One region of the Streptococcus sp. 2_1_36FAA genome, then DNA from elsewhere that is predicted to be linked to it. Evidence: predicted binding sites of a transcription regulator. Region 1 holds the regulator's gene; the other holds the start of a gene.
What was found. Region 1 encodes NrdR, which represses ribonucleotide reductase genes. Its sites were predicted from a motif close to ACACNATATATNGTGT; they were not measured.

Region 1 (12,217 bases):
GACAACTGCTATATCCAAATGTGGAGCAAACTTGCCAAATTCATCCTGCCAGTTGTAAACCAGGCTTGACGGTGCTAAAATCAAAGCATTTTGAGACTCTTTTAACACTGCCGTCAAAAAGGCAATAGTTTGCAAGGTCTTCCCAAGCCCCATGTCATCAGCTAGTATCCCTCCAAAGCCATAATGATTAAGCATGCTGAGCCATTTTACTCCCAGCTCTTGATAGTCTCTCAATTCGGCTTCAACCTGTAAGGATGGTAGTTGAAATTCTTCTGGGTGTCTCAGATCATAAGCTAACTTCCGAAATCCCTCTGAGAAAGAAACATTTTCTTGATCTTCTAGGATATCTGTCAGCTGAAGGGCAGCTAAACGGTTAGTCCTTATCTGACCCCCCTTTAACTTTTTGGCCCTTAATTTTTGCAAGGTTTGACTTACTTTTTTAGTCTCTTCATCAAAAACCAATACCTTGCCTGATTGACTGACAAAATAATCACGAGATTCAAATAGGGCAGATAAGGCGTCGTCCACTTCCGCTGGGTCAATATTGGCAAAATCAAAACCAATTTCCAACAGGCTTCCTTTTGTTTCAATAGCGATCTTCGGTTTTTCTACCTGATAAAGAGCTAATAAACTAGGGCTAATCTCTACTCTTCCTAAGGAGCGGAACTTTTCCATGGTATGAGTAAAGAAAGTATAGACATCCTGAGGCAGTAAAACAGGTCTACGACTTTCAAATTCTGCTTCAAATCCTGCCTGTAGTAAAGTTTGAAACACCTTTTGTTCCATTCTAAAATCGCTGGCAAAAGGAAGGTTATCTAGTTCTTCTTGACTAGCTACAGTTAGAGATTCGTAGGCAAAGACAAGCTTAGCTTCAATCTCACCTGAAGCCAGCAGATCAAAAGAGAAATGAGGCTGAAACTCATGAATCATGAGTTCTTTAGGTGCTGATAAACTACCCATTTTCTTGAATTCTAACAGACTAGTAGCCAGCTTACCTTGATCAGAACTATCAAATTGCAGACGTTTTTTCCTATCTGAATCTATAGGCAAATCTCTCAGGGCAGCCAGTATACGTTGTTGCTGATGATTGAGTTGAAAGAAGGTATCTCCATAAAATAGGAATTCACCATTGTATAAAAGTTTGTAGTACTGTTCAGAAATCACAAGTTCTAAGTAATCATCAGTCTCCTCTAGTTCAAAGGAGAAAATGCCCGCATCTTCATGTAGATCTTGGAAAAAGACCTGCTGGAAATCAAAGACACTATACGCCAAATGGAAACTGTTTAACTCCATCAAGCGTGTCACTCCCTCTTCGAGCAAAGAAGCAGGAAAGGTTATATGTCGGCCAGCATTTTGAAAAATCAAAGAATCATCCTTAGTCGTCAAGAATCCCCGTAAGAACATTAATAGGTCTTGACTAGGTCTGTCAAATTCCTCAAAACGAAGGGGTTCAAAGTAGCTTTTACCAATCTGGTAAGGAGCTTCTTTTTGGATAGTTTGTAAAAAAGCGCGAATATCCCTTACCACATAAGATTTCTCATCTGGTAAACGACTGAGACGCAGAGTCCACAAAAACTCGCCTGTATAAGTATCTTCTTGACCAACTGCTGATAATTGATACTTAGCATTTTCCTGATCCATGGGTAAAATCTTATCTAAAAAGAGACTCCCAAATGAAACCTTTCCTTGTGTCTCTTGCTGACTCGTTTCCTCCAACTCCAACTTAGCCAATACTTCCTTGCCTTCTGCGTCATTTTTTAGGAAATACTCTAGTCCAGCTAAATGGGCGCAATATTGTTTTTTCTGGAAAAATTCACAAGAACAGAACACAGCATCATCAGCCAAACTGTATCTCAAATTATAGTCTGAAACTCGACTATAGATAATCCGATTTTTGACTTCACTAATGCTGATTTGACCTTTTTCATAAAAGCTTATTCCCTCGGTTCGAATTTTCCCTGGAATTAATTTCGCCATACTTACCACCTTATATTTATCTCTCCATTATACCATAGTTTTCAGGCAAAGAAAAAAGTAAGCCTTTTTGCTTACTTCTTTTGTTCTAGATAGGTAATAGACATACCGGATTTTTGATTCTCATTTTTGCTTAATTGGTAGTCTAAACCTTGATAAATAGCGACAAGATCCAGTGACTCCATTCAAAATATTATTTCTCGACAACCTTCATAGCTTGGCCAATAAAATAATTTCTTTGAAACTCAGACACCCCCAAAAATGTAAGAGACAAAATTAATGTTCTACAAAGAAAGCTATGAACCATTAAACTAGAGGAAATCTGTCTCTACTTCCGCTTCCTTGCAATTAAGTGAATTGGAGTACCTTCAAAGACAAAGGCCTTGCGGATTTGATTTTCCAAGAAACGTAGGTAAGAGAAGTGCATAAGCTCTTCTTCATTGACAAAGATGACAAAGGTCGGCGGTTTGGTTGCTACTTGAGTCGCATAGAAAATCTTGAGACGTTTGCCCTTGTCAGTCGGTGTAGGATTAATCGCGATAGCATCCATGATGACATCATTGAGCACTGCTGATGGAATACGGGTATTCTGACTCTGACTGATTTGCTTAATCATGTCCGGTAGCTTATGGAGACGCTGCTTGGTCAGGGCAGAAACAAAGATAATTGGCGCATAAGACAGATACTGGAATTGGTCTCGGATATCTGCTTCCCAATCTTTCATAGTATAGTTATCTTTTTCCAGTGTATCCCATTTATTAACGACGATAACAATACCCTTTCCTGCTTCATGGGCAAAGCCAGCGATTCGCTTGTCATACTCACGAATTCCTTCTTCGGCATTAAGCACCATCAAAACGACATCTGAGCGATCAATGGCCCTCATAGCTCGCATGACAGAGTATTTTTCTGTATTTTCATAGACCTTGCCTGACTTACGCATACCAGCCGTGTCGATCATGGTAAATTCCTGACCTTCACTGTCCGTAAAGACCGTATCAATGGCGTCACGCGTAGTACCGGCAACAGGACTGGCAATAACCCTATCCTCACCTAGGATGGCATTGATCAAGCTAGACTTGCCGACATTAGGCCGGCCAATCAGACTAAACTTAATCATATCAGGATTTTCTGCCACTTCTTCATTTGGAAGATTTTCAACGATGGCGTCAAGAACATCTCCAGTACCAATCCCGTGGACTGAAGAAACTGGGAATGGATCGCCCAAGCCCAGCGCATAGAAATCAAAAATCTCATTGCGCATTTCGGGGTTATCCACCTTGTTGACCGCCAAAATAATTGGCTTATGGGTCTTGTAGAGCATGCGAGCCACATACTCGTCCGCATCTGTGATACCTTCCTTGCCAGATACGACAAAAACGATGGCATCTGCTTCGTCCATGGCAATCTCAGCTTGGTGTTTAATTTGCTCCATAAAAGGCGCGTCAACATCGTCGATTCCGCCCGTGTCAATAATACTAAACTTGCGGTTAAGCCAATCTGCTGTCGCATAGATTCGGTCGCGGGTCACCCCTTCGACATTTTCCACAATGGAAATCCGCTCACCGGCAATCCGATTGAAAAGCGTTGATTTGCCGACATTGGGACGGCCGACAATGGCAATAGTTGGTAAGGCCATGTTTTTCCTCTTTCATTCTTTAGGACAGAGCCAAACTCCGTCCTATTTTTCTAATTTCTTTTCTTTGAATAGTTGATCGATAGCTTGATTAGGCTCCTGACCAAATTGAGCAGCTAGACGCTGACTCCAAGTTTCCTTAGCTCGCTCGCCGGCATATTCAGTCTGAACGCGGTCATAGGCTTGAATAACAGAATCATCCTGTTCACGATATTCTTCCTCAAAGACTACTGCTTCATAAGGCAGACGTGGCTTAACTGCATGGTTCTGGTCGGGAGTTCCCAGAGCTATCCCAAAGACTGGATAAGTGTAGTCTGATAGCTTAAAAAGCTCTGCTATTTGACTGGCAGCATATCGAACCAGCCCAATGATTACCCCACCAAACCCTAAACTTTCAGCTGCTAAGAGAGTATTTTGACCAACCAAAGCAGCATCTACTGAGCTAATTAGGAGATTCTCCGTCCCCTCAGGGTAAAAGTCTTCCGTGTGCAATTGAACTCCCTTTTGAGCTCGATTGAGGTCGCCGACAAAAAGCAGGAAGGCCGAAGACTGCCGAATGGCTTCTTGGGGCACCAAGTCAAAAAGGGCCTCTTTTTTCTCTTTGCTTCGCACCACAATGATAGAATAGGACTGGAAATTCTTCCAGCTGGACGCTGCTCGCCCAGCATCAATGATGGCACGTAATTCCTTATCCGAAATCTGCTCCTCCGTAAAGCGGCGAACAGACGTGTGAGACTTCATCAAGTTAATCGTTTCATTCATCGGCGGTTCTCTCCTTCTAGGCGTACCTCCTGAGCCAGAAACTTAATTCGCTCCATAACTCGCTTGGCCTGCCAAGTCTCATCGCCATTCTTAGAGCTGGCAAAGTGACGCTCCAAATCCGCAAAACTAAAGTTAGAAGTAAAGAAAGTTGGCAGATTTTCCTGCATGCGGTGCTGGAGAATGACCTGCAAAATCTCATCCCTCATCCAAGGACTGGATTGCTCTGCACCAATATCATCCAAAATCAGCACTTGAGCTGTCTTGACCTGGTCAATCTTCTCCTTGACCAAGCCAGAACTGATTGCATTCTTAACATCCAGAACAAAGCTTGGGTAATGTAGAAGAGTCGTTGAAACACTGCGCTTCTCTGACAAATCATGCGCCAGAGCAGCCATCATGTAGCTTTTTCCGACTCCAAAATCCCCATAGAGATAAACAGCCTTCTGGTAATGCGGAAACTCAGTAGCAAAGTTGGTCAACAGTTCAAAAGCTTTATCGCGACCAACATCATCGAGATCTACCTGTGCTAGACTTGCTTCCTTGAGACTACTTGGCAGATTGATCAGGTTAAGCCTACTCTTAATTGCTTCATTTTTTTGCTGCTCGACCAGCTCAGCTGTCTCTTCATAGGAAACATCCGCATAGCCTGCATTTTTAATTAAAATCGGTTTGTAGCCTTTCGCAATATAAGCTTCATCCCCCAGTAGAAATCGTTTTCGTTCACTGATGTACTGATTAAACTTCGAGATGCTACGGGAAATTTCAGATTGACTGAGTTTTTCTTGCTTAATAAATGCTGCCACATCTGGATCTTCTACGATTTGACGAACCAACTCCTCATAGTTGAATTGACGAGCAGGATTTTTATGTGAAAGGGTCTCTCCAATCTTTTCCATCTAGTCACCTCCTTGTTCTAATTTAGCAAGCAAGCGGCGTTTTTTCTCTTCAAGCTCAGCCTGCTTCTCTGCACTCGTTTCATTTTTATAATCCGGCTGGCTCCATTCAGGAACATTGCTTTTAGCAACTTTCTGGCTAGATTTAACTGGTCTACTCTGACTTTGTTGGTTTCGCTCGCGGATTTTCAGAACAGCTTCCTCAGCACTAGTCACCTTTTGATAGGCAAAATCATTGGCGACTTTTAGAGCGTACTTCTCATTTAGATTGGCTGAATCAACCTTATTTAAAGTCAGAAGTAAGACAATATTGATGACCTCATCTAAAAGACCTAACTTAGCCAAGTCCAATAAAAGCTGTCTTTCTGATTGGGTAATTGTTGCCTGACGCTTTTTTTTAAGCTCTGCTAAGAAAAGCATTGGCACCTTACTTTTGGCAGCGCGGATTATGATTTGTTCATCCTGAGTAAATTTCTCATCGACACGTTTTTGAGCCAATTTTTGCTTCATACGCTTGACAGAAATAACATGTGAAATCGCGGTTTCTCTAGCCAAGACATAGGTTTCATACCAGGTCCAATTTTGTTGCTCAGCAATAGCAAACAAATCTAGTAAATCTTCTTTTTCATCAGCAAAACGTAAATTTTCCTGAGCCATTCTTCGCTTAAAGTTAGTCAGGTCAAAGTCTGCTTGCTTCTTCTTAATCACTCTGACTTCATCTTCCACATCAAAGACTGTCGATAATTTCCTAGCCAAAGGCTGACCCTGAGGCTGACCTTCCATTAAATCTTCAACAGCCGTTTCACCAATTTTCTTTTCTAAAAGTCGTTTGTAAACGTTATGCTGGAAAAATTCATCCGCCGAAAGCAAACTAAAAAGTTTGATCTGATAAGTCGACTCTCCTTGATAGAGTTCTAGCAAGTTCATGGCACTTAAGCGTTCAAAGCTCGTCTTTAAGACTTCCATTCCCATATTTAGATGATTCAAAATATGGCCAAAGGTATAGGTCTGACGACCGTTGTCCCAAAAAGCCAGACAGTACAGATAGAGACTGACTGCTTCTCGACCAATAATCGGCAGATAAAGACGGATCAGATTGTTTGTATCTTGACTAACCAGATTGTTTTTCAAATAAGAAAACTGATCGTTTGGCCTCATCTATTCTTCTCTCTTCTTTTTTACACCCTTAGTAATTTGCTGAAGCAGACTTTCTAATTCACCAACATCTTTAAAACTACGATAAACACTGGCGAAACGAACATAGGTAATCTCATCCAATTCAGCTAGTTCATCCATAACAAGATTTCCGATAAAGTCACTGCTAATTTCATTCTCACTGCTACTTCGTACTTTCTGCTCAATGCGATTGACCAAAGCTTCTATCTCATCACTAGATACTGGCCGTTTTTGAGCAGAGCGAATAATGCCATTAAAAATCTTGTCTCTTGAAAATTGCTCCCTAGTCCCATCTTTTTTGACAACGACTAGGGTTCTCTCTTCTACCCGTTCATAAGTTGTAAATCGATGCTGGCAATCTTCGCATTCACGACGGCGACGAATAGTATTTCCATCCTCAGCTTGACGGCTATCAATAACACTGGATTTGCTCCCGCCACATTTTGGACAACGCATACGATTTCCTCCTCAAATCTTAATACTCTATTTTACCATAATTTTGCCCATAACAAAAGTAAGGCAAATCTAAATTAGTACGCAGAACTATTAAAAGTATTTCTCCTACATTTTATACTAAAAAAGGAATCCTCTTATGTTATAATGCTAGAAAATTATCTCTGTATAGGAAAAAATAATGAAAAAAAGAAAAATGCTCATCCTTGCAATCGCATCAACTCTTATCATAGGAGGAACAATTGTGGCAGTTAAAAATAAAGATTTATTCGGCGGAATTGATCACCAGAAATATCAAAGCACCAAAGAAAAGCAGTTGGCTTATTTGAGGAAGCATAAAAAAGAAATAGAAGATTTTGTAAAATCTTTAAATCCTAAAGTGGAATCTGTACAGATCAATTGGAATGAAACCAAGTGGGAAGAAATTGGAAATGGTACACCGCAAGGAGGAGGTGAAGTTGTAATCGTTGGAGGCAGCTTCAATAACATAGAAGGATCGACATGGCAATTCATGTTTGAAATTAAAGATGGACAAATTATTTTTGATACCATGATGCAAGGAAGCCCATTGCGAGTAGGAGGTAGAATTTTTGACTAATAGTAATTTAAAAAATTTTGACAATTTCTCCCAAAAAGATATTCTCTTATATAAAAAAGTTCCAAGTTGAACTGAAACTCGAAAGTTAGGCTTTTAAGCTAACCTCGCTAGTACAGTTCATTTAACTTGGAACTATTTTTTTCTAAAATTTTGCCTCTACTTCTATACCAAAATGGTCACTGACAACGGGGGTTTCCTTTCCGTCAAAGACCACAGCAGAGCTTTCAATTTGGATGCCTTGACTTGTAAAGATATAATCAATCTTCAGAGCATCTTGGTTGCCATCCCAGCCAGCAATGGCGCCTTCAACTGTTGCCTTACCACTAATCTTTCGAGCAACCTTATGACTATCCTGCAATTTGAGTGGGCTTTTTAAGATATGCTGATAGCCTTCGTAATCAACAGGATTGTTAAAATCACCCATGAGAACCAGAGGAGTTTTGACCTTGACAAGCTCTTCTTCAAGCTTAGACCACTCCCCTTGGAAGCCCTTGTCCCACCAAGATAGATGGCAAGAGGCGATAGTCATCAATTGACCCTCTACCTCAGTCTCCGCTAACAAGACCTTACGGGTATGATAATCCCTAGGATCATTCACTTCTGAGACCAAAACTTCTTTAGGAGTCAGAGGATTCTTGGATAGAATCGTCACCCCTTCATTGTAAATGTCAAAACCGATATGATTATAAGCCCAAGACCAATGATAGTCCAGTCCTGCTTCAGTCAATTTTTTTACCAAGCAAAGAGCAAAGTGATCCTGATGAATCGCAATCGCTCCTTCAACTGCCTGATAAAAAGGAGCCTGAACAACCTGTTCAGACTCCATTAATTGATTGACTTCCTGCAGGCAAATGACATCATATTTTTCTTGAAGAATGCGTTCTGCAAGCTGATTTAGCTTAGTTTCTTGCTCTTCTTCCATCCAACTATGAGTATTTAATGTCAGGAATTTCGCCATGATTTCTCTTTTCTATTTTACAATTCAACCTTGGCAACAACTGTCTTAGCAGATGCTTGACCAAGTTTTTCTACAGTCACAGACTTAATAGCCGCCGCGTTTGTGAAGACAACAACTGTTGAAGTTTCACGACCAGCTGCCTTGATAGCTTCCAAATCAGCTGTCACAAGTAGATCACCTGCAGCAACCTTTTGGCCTTCTGAAACATGAACTTCAAATGGTTTACCTTCTAAGCTGACAGTGTCTAAGCCGATGTGAACCAACACTTCTAAACCATTTTCTGTCAAAATACCTAAAGCATGTTTCGTAGGAAATACGCTTGTTACAGTACCTGAAATAGGTGAGTAAATCTTACCATTTTCTGGCTCAACAGCAAATCCATCTCCCATCATCTTTTGTGAGAATACTGGATCTTTAACATCATCAATTGCGATGACTTGACCATCTGCAACAGTTTCTACTTCTTCTGTTACACCTTTGTAAGCAACTTCAGTAGCTGCTGATTCTGCTTTTTGACTTGGAAGAGTTTCAGGAATCACTTCACCAGAATCCAGCAAGTCTTGAATATCAGATTTAAGAACATCAGCTTTTGGTCCATAGATAGCCTGAACACCTTGACCTTTCATAACCAAGCCCATAGCGCCTTCAGCTTTCCATTGCTCTTCAGTTCCAACTTTTTCAGCATCCTTGACAGTTACGCGCAGACGAGTCATACAAGCATCTACATCAACTATATTAGCACGACCACCTAGCAAATTGATAACATTGACTGCTTGAGATGCTTCTGCAACCTTGCCACTGCCAGCTTCTGATGAAGAAGCTTCATCTGATCCATCTGCAGTTTCATAGTTACCATTGCGTCCTGGAGTTGCGTAGTTGAATTTCTTAATCATGAAGTTTGCAATGAAGTACATTGCTACACCAAAGAGAATTGTTACCCAAATGAAGTTGATGATATCTCCACCAAGACCAGCATTGATTGCCATTGGTGTACGAGTTAAGAACTCAATAGAACCGAATGAGTGCACACGTAAAGCAACAATATCAGCCATTGCAAAAGCAGCACCTTGAACAAGTGAGTAAACCAAGTAAAGTGGAGTCGCAACAAACATGAACATGTACTCGATTGGCTCAGTAACCCCAGTCAAGAAGGTTGCCAATGCAGTCGCAATCATCATACCTTTATATTTGTGCTTCTTATCAGCATCTACATTGCGGTAGATAGCTGCAGCTACCCCAATCAAAATACCAAATGAACCAATCATTTGTCCAACTTTAAAGCGGGCTGGATGGTATGCTTCAAGCAATTGATTGTAGCTTGCCATATTTGAACCTTTAAGGTTAACAAGGTCAGTTACCCAAGCAAGCCAAAGTGGGTCTTGTCCGAATACTTGTGTACCTTTTGCAGCACCAGTTAACACTTCATATGTTCCACCAAGAGCAGTATAGTTCATTGGGATTGTCAACATATGGTGCAATCCAAATGGAAGCAAGAGACGTTCCAAAGTACCATACAAGAATGGCGCAAAAACCGGCGCAGTATCTTGTGAATTAGCGATCCAAATACCAAAGTTATTGATTCCAGTTTGAATAACTGGCCATACAAATGAAAGTGCAATCGCAACAATCGCAGAACGCAAAATTACAACAAATGGAACAAAGCGTTTACCGTTAAAGAATGAAAGTGCGTCTGGCAATTTACGGAAGTTATAGTATTTGTTGTAAGCAGTTGCTCCAACAAAACCAGCAATAATTCCGACAAATACACCCATGTTTAGGGCAGGCGATTCTAGAACGCTGATAAAGTAATCAGAAACCTTAATTGTTCCACCTAAAAGAGTGTGAACAGTTGCATCTGGTTTTTTTAGCAGGTCACTAGTAACACCAAACATCACACCAGTGATACGGTTAATCAGGATAAAAGATAAACCTGCAGCAAAGGCACCACCGGCACGTTCTTTAGCCCAGCTTCCCCCAATTGCAAGAGCAAATAGAACGTGGAGGTTCCCAATAACACCCCAACCGATTTGCTCTAAAACACCACCTGTCGTTACCAACACACCAAAATTAGGATTAATCATTGGAAGCGACTTACCAATACTAATCATTAGACCAGCTGCGGGCATAACCGCAACGACCACCATTAAAGCTTTACCGAATTTCTGCCAAAATTCAAAGCTAAAAATGTTCTTGAATGAATTTTTCATCATCCAGACCTCCTTCTTTTTTACAAACTTCTATATGAAATCGTTTGCATTGCACACTACTATTTTATCACTTTTTTTAATTTTGTAAAGGGTTTTCATAAAAAAAATTAAATTTTATTATTTCCTCTTTTATTCTCACTTTTTTTACCCTAATTTTCATCTACCCGCAAAAAAGTTGATTTATCAAGCTGTGTGAGGTCTGTGATCAACATAATAATATAGATTATGACCTCTTTTTTGTCTTTCAACTAGTAAACCCAATCTATTAATTTTAAGCAAACGATTGCGTGAATTAATCTAATTTCGACTAAAAATCATATTAAAAAACTCCAATTCTCAAAGAATTAGAGTTTTATCATAGATCAACCCTGCATGGAATAACCAATTCCACGAACGGTTTTAATATAACTTTCTTGTCCCGGAAGATCGATTTTACTACGGAGGTAACGAATATATACATCCACTATATTCGTTTCAGATGCACTTTCATACTTCCACACTCGGTCTAACAGTTGCTCACGGCTCATCACCTTATTACTGCTCATTAGAGTCACTAGTAAATCGTACTCTCGTCTCGTCAAAGCAATAATTTCATCCCCTCGATAAACCGTATGATTTTTCAAATCAACCCGCAAATTACGATAAGCAGTAGGAACTTTTAACTGGCTACATTTCTGATCAATAAAATCTCGTCCACGAAAGATAGCAGATATCTTATCAACCAAATCACTGATAATAAAGGGTTTTACCATATAAGAAACTGCAAACTGCTGAATCTCTTCAGCCGAATCCGCAATTTCCTCTCGGCTCACCATTACAATGATTACTGCAGCTGGTTTTAATAAACTTAATTGTTGAGCAAAGGCAAAGGCTGTTCCATCAGCAAACTGATTATTTAGTAAAAGTAAATCATAATCGTTTTCCTTTGCTAGAGCTAGTCCCTCTTGCCCTGTTTCCGCTAGGTCTACTTGATAACTTTCCTTTTGTAATTCCAGCATGATAAATCGTGCTAGATTCTTTTCATTTTCAACTAATAAAATCCGCTTCGCCATTGACCTGTCGTCCTATTTTTCGTCGTACCAAGAATAGTGGAAGGTACCTTCTTTGTCTTTACGTTGATATGTGTGTGCTCCAAAGTAGTCACGTTGTGCTTGGATCAAGTTAGCAGGTAGATCTGCTGAACGATAGCTATCAAAGTAAGTAATGGCTGCTGAGAAAGTTGGCACTGGAACACCTGCTTGAACGGCAAGAGCTACGATATCACGCACAGATTGTTGATATTTAGCTGTTACATCAAGGAAGTATTCATCCAAAAGCAAGTTAGCTAAGTCAGCATCACGGTTGTAAGCATCTGTAATCTTTTGCAAGAAACGAGAACGGATGATACAGCCATCACGCCAGATTGAAGCAATATCCGCAAATGGCAAGTTCCAATTGTTTTCACGAGAAGCCACACGCAATTGAGCAAAACCTTGTGCATAAGAAATGATTTTTGAGAAATAAAGAGCTTGACGGATCTTTTCGATCAACTCAGCTTTATCTCCTTCAAATTTGAAGGTA
Region 2 (12,217 bases), on a different contig from region 1:
TCGTGGTCGTTCACGGGGGCGGTCTGGTCATAAACCAACTCATGAAAGAGCGTCATCTACCAACTCGCAAGGTTAAGGGGTTGCGTGTGACAGCCAAGTCTGACTTACCCATCATTGAGCAGGCCTTGCTAGGTCAAGTCGGACGGACGCTGACACAAGAACTGAATGAATCAGATATTGAAAGCCTTCAGCTGGTTTCACATTTGGGAAAGACAGTTTCGGCAGATTTTATTGATAAAGATCTCTATGGCTATGTCGGTCAGGTGACGGCCATTCAAACTGCTTATCTAGAGCAGTTGCTGGCTGCGGATATGGTCCCGGTGCTGGCTTCGCTAGGACAAAATGCAGCTGGCGAGCTCTTAAATATCAATGCAGACTATCTGGCAGCAGCTGTTGCCAGCAGCCTGCAGGCAGAGAAGCTGATCCTGATGACAGATATAGAAGGGGTTCTGGAGGATAAAAAAGTCCTGCCCCAGCTTCTGACCAGTCAGGTGTCCAAGAAGATTCAGACAGGTGTCATCAAGGGTGGCATGATTCCCAAAATTGAGAGTGCTGTTCAGACTGTGCTTTCCGGTGTCGGGCAGGTTTTGATTGGCGATAATCTTTTGACGGGCACCTTGATAGCAGAGGGATAACGATGACTTATTTATTTGAAAACTACAAGCGGGCACCTATTGAGTTTGTTAAAGCAGAGGGCACCTATCTGATTGACAGTGAGGGAAAGGCTTATTTGGATTTTTCATCGGGGATTGGTGTAACCAATCTTGGCTTTCACCCACAGGTCCAGCGGGCTTTGATCCAGCAAGCAGGGCGCATCTGGCACAGCCCCAATCTTTATCTTAGCTCCCTGCAAGAGCAGGTGTCTCAGGAACTGGCAGGTTCTTATGATTATTTGGCATTTTTCTGTAATAGCGGAGCGGAAGCCAATGAAGCAGCTATTAAGCTAGCCCGCAAAGCTACTGGCAAGCAAGGCATTATCACTTTTCAGCAATCCTTTCACGGTCGTACCTTTGGCGCTATGGCCGCAACAGGACAGGATAAGATCAAGAAAGGATTTGGTGATGGGGTACCCCATTTCAGCTATGCGGTTTACAATGATCTGGCCAGCGTAGAAAAGTTGGTCAATCAGGATACGGCCGCTGTCATGCTAGAATTGGTTCAAGGTGAGTCGGGAGTTCGTCCAGCAGAAGCAAGTTTTGTCAAAGACTTGGCTGATTTTTGTCAACGGAGAGGGGATTTTGCTGATTGTTGATGAGGTACAGACAGGTATAGGGCGCACGGGTCGGCTTTATTCCTTTGAGCATTATGGGATTATACCGGATATTGTGACCCTGGCTAAGGGCCTGGCCAATGGCCTGCCCGTAGGCGCTCTATTAGGAAAATCCAGCTTGGCTCCCGCTTTTGGACCTGGCAGTCATGGTTCTACCTTTGGTGGCAATAAATTAGCCATGGCAGCTGCCTTGGAGATCTTGCATATCATGAAAGAGGCGGGCTTTCTGGAAGAAGTCAGGTCTAAGAGTGCCATCTTACTGGAGCAGTTGCAGCTTGCTTTTCAGGACCATCCAAAGATTTCTGCTGTTCGCGGTCTGGGCATGATGATTGGGATTGAGACAAGCGCCAGTCTGTCAAAGATTGTTGAAGCTGCTCGTCAGAAAGGCTTGATTATCCTGACAGCCGGAGAAAATGTTATCCGTCTCCTGCCGCCTTTGACTATCAGCAAGGAGGAAATCCAGCAGGGGATTGCTATTTTAAAAGAAGTATTTTCAGAAGTAGATGAGTAAAGGAAAAGGATTCAGTTTGAGCTGGATTCTTTTTTGTCTATGATAATAGAAAATTTGACAATGATTATCGTTTTTTTGACAAAGATGCTTGTCAAAAAGAAAAGAATCTGTTACAATACTTTTGAACAGGAAATGGAGGGACGCTTATGAATGTATTCTTATGGTTCTTGTTTCCGATGACTTTTATGGTTTTTATCTTTGGGATTGATTCTTCCAATAAGTTAAAACGGATGCAGGGACGGATAAAGTCTTTAGAAAGAAATAGAAAAGGAGAGAAAACAATGTCACGATTTTTAAAAGAGATGATTGGAAAGAAACCAATGATTACTAGTGAATTGATTGGGACAAATGATTGGCTTGTAGTGGATGTGGATGAAGACTGGGTTAAGCTTAGTAAAACAGATAAAAAAGGCCAGAAAAAAACGAAGCTTATGCGCATTGAAGATATTCGGTCTGTTGAATTGCTGGAGAATTGAGAGGAAATTTCATGAAATTAAAGAATCGTCTCAAGGAGTTGCGAGCACGAGATGGCCTCAATCAGACAGAGTTAGCAAGGAGAGCAGAAGTATCCAGACAGACTATCAGTCTCTTGGAACGAGGCGAGTACACTCCCTCTATCATCATTGCGTTGAAAATTGCTCATATTTTTGGAGAAACTGTCGAGAACGTTTTTAGAATCGAGGAAGAATGAAACAACTTAGAAATAATCGTCAACTTTTGCTTTTATCTTTGTTTATTGTTTATGTCTTATCTTATGTTTTAAAAGATGCAGGGCTACTTCAAATAGAATTGCCCCTGAGGTTAGAATGGGCTGTTGTGTTTTATCTAACTCTAGCAACTATCCTAGATAAAAGAATAAGCCATAAAAGAAAAGCTAGCGGTAAGTCGAGTATAAACTCTAGATTGAGAGATAGGAAAGGAAAATCATGACAACGAAAAAAAGAATAATGAGAAATGTAATTTTCTTAATTCTAGCCATAATCATAGGAGGAGCAATCGGCTTCTTTGCTGGTCGCATTGAACATGTCTCCTGGCCAAGTTTTTTGAATGTGGAACTATTACAAACTATTGGACGTGTCTGCTTGACCATTCTTTATCCTTTAACCTTTTATTTAATCTACCAAACAAATAAGTATCATGTGTCTATGGAGAAAGAAGAGGATGAAGATAAAGAATATGAGCTTTATCGTCGAAGCTTTAAAACGTTAGAATCTGTGACGATCTTATTTAATATCACCTCCGCCTTGACGCTATTTACTTTATTTGTTGGTGTGAAGTACGCCTTTTCATCGTTAGAGGCTGATTCGGTGTTTTGGATTAATCCATATAATGGAGTTATTCTTCTGGCCCTTATAATTGGCCAAATAGTGTTGCTCAAGACGACACAAAAAATCCGAAAATATAAACTATCCATGGCACCTACCGTTGAAGAAATGAAAAAATTTGCTTTTTCCTTTGACGAGGGAGAACTACAAGCTAACTATGAACAGAGCTTTTTGATCCTCTTTAACCTAAATCAGTGGGTCATTCCTAGCCTATATGTTCTTATATGGTTGGTGGGCTTACTGACTCCGATGAATGTCGTTTCAGCTTATATCGTACTGACCATTATCTTCATTTATATCAATGTCATGTTCTATCCTATGGTTAAAAAGTACTTTAAATAAAAGAAGAGAGGATTGACTATGAAATTACTGAGAAAGATTGATTTTTTAACGGATAAGAAAACGAACCTTTGGCTTAATATAGGAGCTCTTTTATTAATCCTTCCTTTTCTCTTTTTCTTTGCTTGGGTAGCACTTGAATTGTTAGAAGAAGACGAGGGGCTGTTCGTCTTTACAGACTTTTTATACTTGTTCGTCTTGCTGGTTGTACATGAGCTGATCCATGGCTTTTTCTTCAAGATCTTTGGTGAAGAAAAAACGAAGGTCAAATTTGGTTTTAAAAACGGTATGGCCTACGCGACTAGCCCTGGGAGTTTTTATAGCAAGGGTAAGATGCTGATCATTGCTCTGGCACCCTTTGTTTTGATCAGTCTCTTTTTAACAGTCTGTTGTGAACTTGAATGGTTAACAAGTCCTTCTTACATTGCTCTGGCTAGCATTCATGCAGCTTCTTGTATCGGTGATTTTTATTTGTCTTATATCCTTATTAGTCAGAAGGAAGAAATTCTTGTTGAAGATACCGAAGTTGGTCTAAATATTTATCGAAAGGATTAGAAATATGAAGAATACAAAAAACATCAAAACATTCCTTGCCCATTTAGGACTTTATTCATTAGTTATATTGTCTTATTTTGTTATTTTTTCAAGCGTCATTTCTAGTGTTTTAGAATCTCTGATGATGGGAATCTCTCAATATATTGCTCTTCCGATCCTTTTATTCTTATCGGCTTTATATATTATTCCTTTGTGGAAATGGTATCAGCATGATTTGAAATTAGAGGTGAAAAAAACAAGGATAATCTCTTCTGTTTGGCTACCGGTCATTCTTTTGATTGCTTTTATAATTTTCCAAGAATTAATGCCCACGAATCCGTCAGAAAATCAAAATAATGTAGAAATGCTGATTGCCTATCAGCCTGCATTTGCTTTTATTTTTGTGGTTTTCCTTGCTCCGATTGTTGAAGAGCTGCTGACTCGAGGTTTTATGGCTAAGTTCTTTTTCTCAAACCAAGTGACCTCCTTACGAAAGTTACTCTATATTCTTGTCTCCTCTACTTTATTTTCTCTACTTCATAGGCCAGCAACTCCAGGCCAATTTCTAACGTATTTTATTATGGGAGTTATCTTTGCCTTAGGCTATTTATGTAGAAAAGATTTACGCTATGCGATTGCTTTGCATATGGCTAATAATTTGCTTGCCTTTCTTCTTCTCATTTTCCTTCGTTAAAAGTGAGAACCAATACTATTGAATGTCCTTTTCAAGATTTGTTATTCAAAACAGTAGATAAAAATCCCATTCCAAAATTTGGAATGGGATTTGTTTTTATAAACCGTAATCATAGTCTTCGTCTTGCATAGCTTCCACTTCACCAAGTAGGTAGCCGTTACCAACTTGGGAGAAGAAGTCATGGTTGGAAGTACCAGTTGAGATACCGTTCATAACGATAGGGTTTACATCATCAGCGGTATCTGGGAAGAGAGGATCTTGGCCTAGGTTCATCAAGGCCTTGTTGGCATTGTAGCGTAGGAAGGTCTTGACTTCCTCTGTCCAGCCAACACCGTCATAGAGTGTTTCAGTATAGCCTTCTTCATTTTCATAGAGGGTGTAGAGCAGATCGTACATCCATTCTTTGAGTTTTTCTTGCTCGTCTTCTGGTAATTCGTTAAAACCTAGCTGGAACTTGTAGCCGATGTAGGTTCCGTGGACAGATTCGTCACGGATGATTAGCTTGATAATCTCAGCGACGTTAGCCAGTTTATTATTACCCAAATAGTATAGAGGAGTGAAGAAACCAGAGTAGAAGAGGAAGGTTTCCAAGAAAACGCTGGCTACTTTCTTTTCTAAAGCTGTACCATTTAAGTATATCTCATTGATGATTTCAGCTTTCTTTTGCAAGTATGGGTTTGTATTGGTCCAAGCAAAGATTTCATCGATTTCTGACTTGGTGTTAAGCGTAGAAAAGATAGAAGAGTAAGACTTGGCGTGAACGGACTCCATAAATTGAATGTTGTTGAAGACAGCTTCTTCGTGGGCTGTACGGACGTCCTTACGCAGGGCATCTACACCAGACTCAGATTGGAGGGTATCCAGCAGGGTCAGACCACCGAAGACCTTGCCGACCAAGTCTTTTTCCTTGTGAGACAGCTTTCTCCAGTCATCCAAGTCATTGGATAGGGGAATACGTGTATCCAGCCAGAATTGCTCGGTCAGTTTTTCCCAGGTGGACTTATCAATAACATCTTCAATAGCGTTCCAGTTAATGGCTTTGTAGTAAGTTTCCATTTGAAATCTCTTTCTATGTGTTGTGATGTGATAAAGAATCATTATTATTTTATCACAATTTTATAAGGGGATCGAACAAAAAGTCGGCGAACCGACTTTTGAGTTGCTAGCTGATGATGGTAATCAAGTCAGTAAGTAAAAACGAGCTGACTGATTCCTAGAAGAATTAGATCACACAGCTTTCACATTGGTTGGCACCTACTTCGCCGCCATCGTCAGTGAAGGTGCGGACGTAGTAGATGGATTTGATACCCTTGTTGAAGGCGTAGTTACGCAGGATAGAAAGATCGCGGGTTGTCTGCTTGCTTTCTTTTTTCCACTCATAGAGACCTTTAGGAATATCACTGCGCATAAAGAGAGTCAGAGAAAGACCTTGGTCCACATGCTCGGTTGCAGCTGCGTAAACATCAATAACCTTGCGCATGTCCATGTCATAAGCGCTGGTGTAGTATGGGATAGTCTCAGTTGACAGACCAGCGGCAGGATAGTAGATCTTACCGATTTTCTTTTCCTGACGTTCTTCGATCCGTTGAGTAATTGGATGAATTGAAGCAGAAACGTCATTGATGTAGCTGATAGAGCCATTTGGTGCAACAGCTAGGCGGTTTTGGTGGTAGAGACCATCAGCCTTGACCTTGTCGCGCAACTCTGCCCAATCCTCTGCAGACGGGATAAAGATTCCTGCGAAGAGTTCTTTGACACGGTCAGACTTAGGTACAAATTCACCTGTCAGGTACTTGTCAAAGTAAGTTCCGTTAGCATAGTCAGATTTTTCAAAGTTGTGGAAAGTCACGCCACGCTCGCGAGCGATATTGCTAGACTCAACCAAGGTCCAGTAGTTCATGAGCATGAAGTAGATGCTGGTGAACTCTACAGCTTCCGCTGATCCGTAATCGATCAACTGCTGAGCTAAATAACTGTGTAGCCCCATGGCACCTAAACCAAAAGTATGAGCTAGGCTATTTCCGTGATCAATAGAAGGCACAGCTGTAATGTGTGAACTATCAGTAACGAAAGTAAGAGCGCGAGTCATAGTTCGGATGGATTTTCCAAAGTCAGGAGAAGTCATCATGTTGACAACGTTGGTAGAACCTAAGTTACATGATACATCTGTTCCCAAGTGGAGATACTCTTGTGCATCATTCAAAAGACTAGGTTCTTGCACTTGCAGGATTTCAGAGCAAAGGTTACTCATGATGATTTTACCGTCAATTGGATTTGAACGATTAGCCGTATCGATGTTTACGACATAAGGATAGCCAGATTCTTGTTGGAGTTTAGAAATTTCTGTTTCCAAATCACGAGCCTTGATCTTGGTTTTAGTGATATTTGGATTAGCGACCAACTCATCATATTTTTCAGTGATGTCAAGGTAGGCAAATGGCACTCCGTACTCGCGTTCAACAGAATATGGGCTGAAGAGGTACATTTCTTCATTTTTGCGAGCTAATTCGTAGAATTTATCTGGAATGACAACACCGAGTGAGAGGGTTTTAACCCGAACTTTTTCATCAGCATTTTCTTTTTTAGTTGAAAGGAAAGCGATGATATCTGGGTGGAAGACGTTGAGGTAAACAACTCCAGCTCCTTGGCGTTGTCCCAGCTGGTTAGAGTAGGAGAAGCTGTCTTCAAAGAGTTTCATAACAGGCACAACCCCAGACGCAGCTCCTTCATAACCCTTAATTGGTGCTCCAGCTTCCCGTAGATTGCTGAGGGAAATACCGACTCCGCCTCCGATACGAGACAATTGCAGGGCAGAGTTGATGGAGCGGCCGATTGAGTTCATATCATCTGTTACTTGGATGAGGAAGCAAGATACCAATTCACCGCGACGAGCTCGACCTGCATTAAGGAAGCTTGGTGTAGCTGGTTGATAGCGTTGGTGGATGATTTCATTGGCAATATCCTTAGCAATGGCTTCATCTCCATTGGCAAAGTAGAGGGCGTTGAAGAGAACACGCTCTTCCATGCCTTCCAGATAGTATTCACCATCATTTGTCTTTAGTGCATACTGGTTGTAGAATTTGTAGGCCGCCATGAAAGATTTAAACTTGAAATCTTGTGCATGGATAAAAGCAGCCAGCTCTTCGATGTACTCAGGAGAATAAAGCTGGATAAATTCTTTTTCTAGATAGTTTTCTTCTATTAAATATTTAATCTTTTCTGTAATCGAAGAAAATTGTTTGGTGTTCGGTTCTACATTTTCTTTAAAGAAAGCTTCTAAGGCTTCTTGGTCTTTATGAAGCATGATTTGACCGTTGACAGGACGGTTAATCTCATTGTTAAGACGGAAGTATGTAACGTCTTCTAAGTGTTTTAAACCCATAATCGTTTCCTTTATAATTCTTTTCTACAAAAGAAAGTGCTCCTATATACTATAGAAGCTCCCCTTCTTTTTTGTCTTGCTATTCTTATGACAGTTGTTTTAATTTATTTGGTTGGAAACCAGAGAAAGCATCAGTTGCTGTTTGAATAACTGGAGCAGCATTGAAGCCTAGGCTTTTGACGTGCTCGATATATTCTGGCTGTTCGTCAAGATTAATTTCTCTATATTCCACATGATTTGTATCCAAGAATCGTTTGGTCATTTTGCATTGAACACAATTATTTTTTGAGTAAATCGTTACCATAAAAGGAACTCCTGTTTATTAAAATTTAATTCTTTCTTAGTATATCTCAAAGAAAAAATCTTGTCAATGGATTAGACTAAATATTGTGTTATGTTTTATTATAACACAGTATAGAATACAAGATATGGTGTTTTGCAGTGAAGGTAAAAAGAGAGAAAGTGTCTTGAAGATTGATAAATCAAGGTTTTTACATAGGTGGTAAAATTCTTTTCTAATTTTTTTGAAAATAGAGTTAACAATTCTCAAATAAAAAGTTATCTGGAGACATAGCTAGATAGAACTTATAAAATAAGGTGTCTGATAAGATTTTAGATTGAAAAATGCTGTTGAAATTTGAAAAAACTGATACTGATTCTTGAAAAAGATTTCAAAAAATGATATAATCAGAAATTGTAAGGGTTATCAAAATATCCTAAAAAAGAATTATTTAAAGGAGAGTCTAATTATGGCTTCTAAAGATTTCCACATTGTGGCAGAAACAGGTATTCACGCTCGTCCAGCAACTTTGTTGGTTCAAACTGCAAGTAAATTTGCTTCAGATATCACTCTTGAATACAAAGGTAAATCAGTAAACTTGAAATCAATCATGGGCGTAATGAGCCTTGGTGTTGGTCAAGGTGCAGACGTAGTTATCTCTGCTGAAGGTGCAGATGCTGACGACGCACTTGCAGCTATTGCAGAAACAATGGAAAAAGAAGGATTGGCATAATATGACAGAAATGCTTAAAGGAATTGCGGCATCTGATGGTGTTGCTGTTGCTAAGGCATATCTATTAGTCCAACCGGATTTGTCATTTGAGACTGTTTCAGTCGAAGATACGAATGCAGAAGAGGCTCGTTTGGATGCAGCTCTTGAAGCTTCACAGAACGAGCTTTCTGTTATCCGCGAGAAGGCAGTAGGTAGCCTTGGTGAAGAAGCAGCCCAAGTATTTGATGCTCACTTAATGGTGCTCTCTGACCCTGAAATGGTTGGTCAGATTAAAGAAACAATCCGTACGAAAAAAGTGAACGCTGAAGCGGGTCTTAAAGAAGTAACGGATATGTTTATCACAATTTTTGAAGGTATGGAAGACAATCCGTACATGCAGGAACGTGCAGCGGATATCCGTGACGTTACAAAACGTGTTCTTGCAAACCTTTTGGGTAAAAAATTGCCAAACCCAGCTTCTATTAATGAGGAAGTGGTTGTCATTGCACATGACTTGACTCCATCTGATACAGCACAGCTTGATAAAAATTTTGTTAAGGCTTTTGTAACAAATATCGGTGGACGGACTAGTCACTCAGCAATTATGGCTCGTACGCTTGAAATTGCAGCAGTTCTCGGTACTAATAATATTACAGAATTGGTAAAAGACGGGGATATCATTGCAGCGAATGGTATCACTGGTGAAGTGATTATCAACCCAACTGAAGATCAAATTTCAGATTTCAAAGCAGCTGGTGAAGCTTATGCAAAACAAAAGGCTGAATGGGAATTGCTTAAGGATGCCGAAACTGTAACTGCAGATGGCAAACACTTCGAGTTGGCAGCTAACATTGGTACACCAAAAGACGTTGAAGGTGTAAATGCAAATGGTGCAGAAGCTGTCGGTCTTTACCGTACTGAGTTCCTCTATATGGATTCTCAAGATTTCCCAACAGAAGATGAGCAGTATGAAGCATACAAAGCTGTTCTTGAAGGAATGAATGGAAAACCAGTAGTTGTTCGTACGATGGATATTGGTGGAGATAAGGAACTCCCTTACTTCGATATGCCACATGAAATGAACCCATTCCTTGGCTTCCGTGCTTTGCGTATCTCTATTTCTGAAACTGGTAATGCAATGTTCCGTACACAAATTCGCGCTCTCTTGCGTGCTTCTGTACATGGACAATTGCGCATCATGTTCCCAATGGTAGCTCTTCTGACAGAATTCCGTAAAGCTAAAGCGGTTTATGATGAAGAAAAAGCTAAGCTGCAAGCTGAAGGCGTTGCAGTAGCAGACAATATCCAAGTGGGGATCATGATTGAAATCCCAGCAGCAGCTATGTTAGCGGATCAATTTGCTAAGGAAGTAGACTTCTTCTCTATCGGTACCAATGACTTGATCCAGTACACTATGGCAGCGGACCGGATGAATGAGCAAGTCTCTTACCTCTACCAACCTTATAACCCATCTATCCTTCGCTTGATTAACAATGTTATCAAGGCAGCTCATGCTGAAGGTAAGTGGGCAGGTATGTGTGGAGAAATGGCTGGTGATCAAACAGCTGTACCATTGCTTGTTGGTATGGGCTTGGATGAGTTCTCTATGAGTGCGACATCTGTTCTTCGGACTCGTAGCCTCATGAAGAAGTTAGATACTAAGAAGATGGAAGAATTGGCTCAACGTGCATTGACAGAATGTGCAACGTTGGAAGAAGTCTTGAAGCTTGAAAAAGAATATCTGGACTTTGATTAATTAATTTTATAGAGCGGGAAACCGCTCTTTTTTAGAACCATTTTCAAAATGGTTCTTTCTTTAAATTTCGTTCGTCAAAATAGCGACTTATATATGGATGAAAATGAATCAACAGGAAATTGGTATATAAGAAAACGGAGAGAGGTCAATCGTTCGGTTTTTGGAAAAAATTGCCAATATTTATGAAATTTACTTGAAAAAATGTCGAAATTAAGATAAAATAGAAACATAGAAAACGCTTACAAAGAGGTGATTGCATGGACAAAAACGAAGCATTAAGAACCTTTACAACTGGTGAAAACTTTCATTTGCAACACTATCTAGGAGCACATCAGGAAGAAGTAGATGGTAAGGTTGGCTACTCTTTCCGTGTTTGGGCTCCCAATGCTCAGAGTGTTCATTTGATTGGTGATTTCACTAATTGGTATGAAAATCAAATTCCTATGGCACGTAATGAAGCAGGTGTATGGGAGGTATTTACAGACCTACCCAAGGAAGGGGATATTTACAAGTACAATGTCAAACGTAGCAGTGGTCAAGAAATTTTGAAAATTGATCCACTGGCTGTATATTTGGAAGAGCGACCTGGAACTGGAGCTGTTATCCGTACGATTCCTGAAAAGAAATGGAAGGATGGTCTCTGGCTAGCCCGTCGGAAACGCTGGGGTTTCTTCTCACGACCTGTCAATATCTATGAAGTGCATGCTGGCTCATGGAAGCGTAATGAAGATGGCAGTCCTTATAGCTTTGCCCAGTTAAAAGAAGACTTGATTCCTTATCTGGTGGAAATGAACTATACGCATGTAGAATTCATGCCACTTATGGCTCACCCGCTAGGACTTAGCTGGGGTTATCAGCTTATGGGCTATTTCGCCTTTGAACATACCTATGGTACACCTGAGGAATTTCAAGATTTCGTCGAAGAGTGTCACTTGAACAATATTGGGGTCATTGTGGACTGGGTGCCAGGTCACTTCACTATTAATGATGATGCATTGGCCTACTATGATGGGACACCAACTTTCGAGTATCAGGACCACGACCGGGCCCATAATTATGGTTGGGGTGCTCTCAACTTTGATTTGGGCAAGAATCAAGTTCAGTCTTTCTTGATTTCCAGCATTAAATTCTGGATTGATTTCTATCATCTGGACGGGATTCGGGTTGATGCTGTCAGCAATATGCTCTATCTGGACTATGATAGCGGACCTTGGCAACCAAACAAAGATGGAGGCAATCGCAATTATGAAGGGTATTACTTCCTGCAACGCCTCAATACGGTTATCAAGTTAGCCCATCCTGATGTCATGATGATTGCTGAGGAAAGTTCCTCAGGCACCAAGATTACGGGTATGAGAGAGCTGGGTGGCCTAGGTTTTGACTACAAGTGGAATATGGGCTGGATGAATGATAT

Region 2: a site for NrdR is predicted at 8,475-8,490, ahead of nrdH (glutaredoxin-like protein NrdH). Genes of this name have one in related genera too.

Annotation. Positions count from the first base shown of each region.
Region 1 is NZ_KI391976.1:90,515-102,731, forward strand. It holds gene HMPREF0847_RS08330 (DEAD/DEAH box helicase) at 1-1,977, opposite strand, end outside; gene der (ribosome biogenesis GTPase Der) at 2,303-3,613, opposite strand; gene HMPREF0847_RS08340 (NADPH-dependent oxidoreductase) at 3,656-4,372, opposite strand; gene dnaI (primosomal protein DnaI) at 4,369-5,268, opposite strand; gene HMPREF0847_RS08350 (DnaD domain protein) at 5,269-6,423, opposite strand; gene nrdR (transcriptional regulator NrdR) at 6,424-6,897, opposite strand; gene HMPREF0847_RS08360 (hypothetical protein) at 7,076-7,492, shown strand; gene HMPREF0847_RS08365 (endonuclease/exonuclease/phosphatase family protein) at 7,635-8,450, opposite strand; gene HMPREF0847_RS08370 (PTS transporter subunit IIBC) at 8,468-10,660, opposite strand; gene HMPREF0847_RS08375 (response regulator transcription factor) at 11,020-11,709, opposite strand; gene gndA (NADP-dependent phosphogluconate dehydrogenase) at 11,722-12,217, opposite strand, start outside.
Region 2 is NZ_KI391973.1:131,875-144,091, forward strand. It holds gene argB (acetylglutamate kinase) at 1-635, shown strand, start outside; partial or broken gene HMPREF0847_RS00645 (acetylornithine transaminase) at 638-1,781, shown strand; gene HMPREF0847_RS11540 (hypothetical protein) at 1,928-2,257, shown strand; gene HMPREF0847_RS00655 (helix-turn-helix transcriptional regulator) at 2,269-2,472, shown strand; gene HMPREF0847_RS00660 (hypothetical protein) at 2,469-2,711, shown strand; gene HMPREF0847_RS00665 (DUF3169 family protein) at 2,708-3,448, shown strand; gene HMPREF0847_RS00670 (DUF3267 domain-containing protein) at 3,467-4,000, shown strand; gene HMPREF0847_RS00675 (CPBP family intramembrane glutamic endopeptidase) at 4,005-4,673, shown strand; gene nrdF (class 1b ribonucleoside-diphosphate reductase subunit beta) at 4,770-5,729, opposite strand; gene nrdE (class 1b ribonucleoside-diphosphate reductase subunit alpha) at 5,896-8,055, opposite strand; gene nrdH (glutaredoxin-like protein NrdH) at 8,141-8,359, opposite strand; gene HMPREF0847_RS00695 (phosphocarrier protein HPr) at 8,805-9,068, shown strand; gene ptsP (phosphoenolpyruvate--protein phosphotransferase) at 9,070-10,803, shown strand; gene glgB (1,4-alpha-glucan branching protein GlgB) at 11,061-12,217, shown strand, end outside.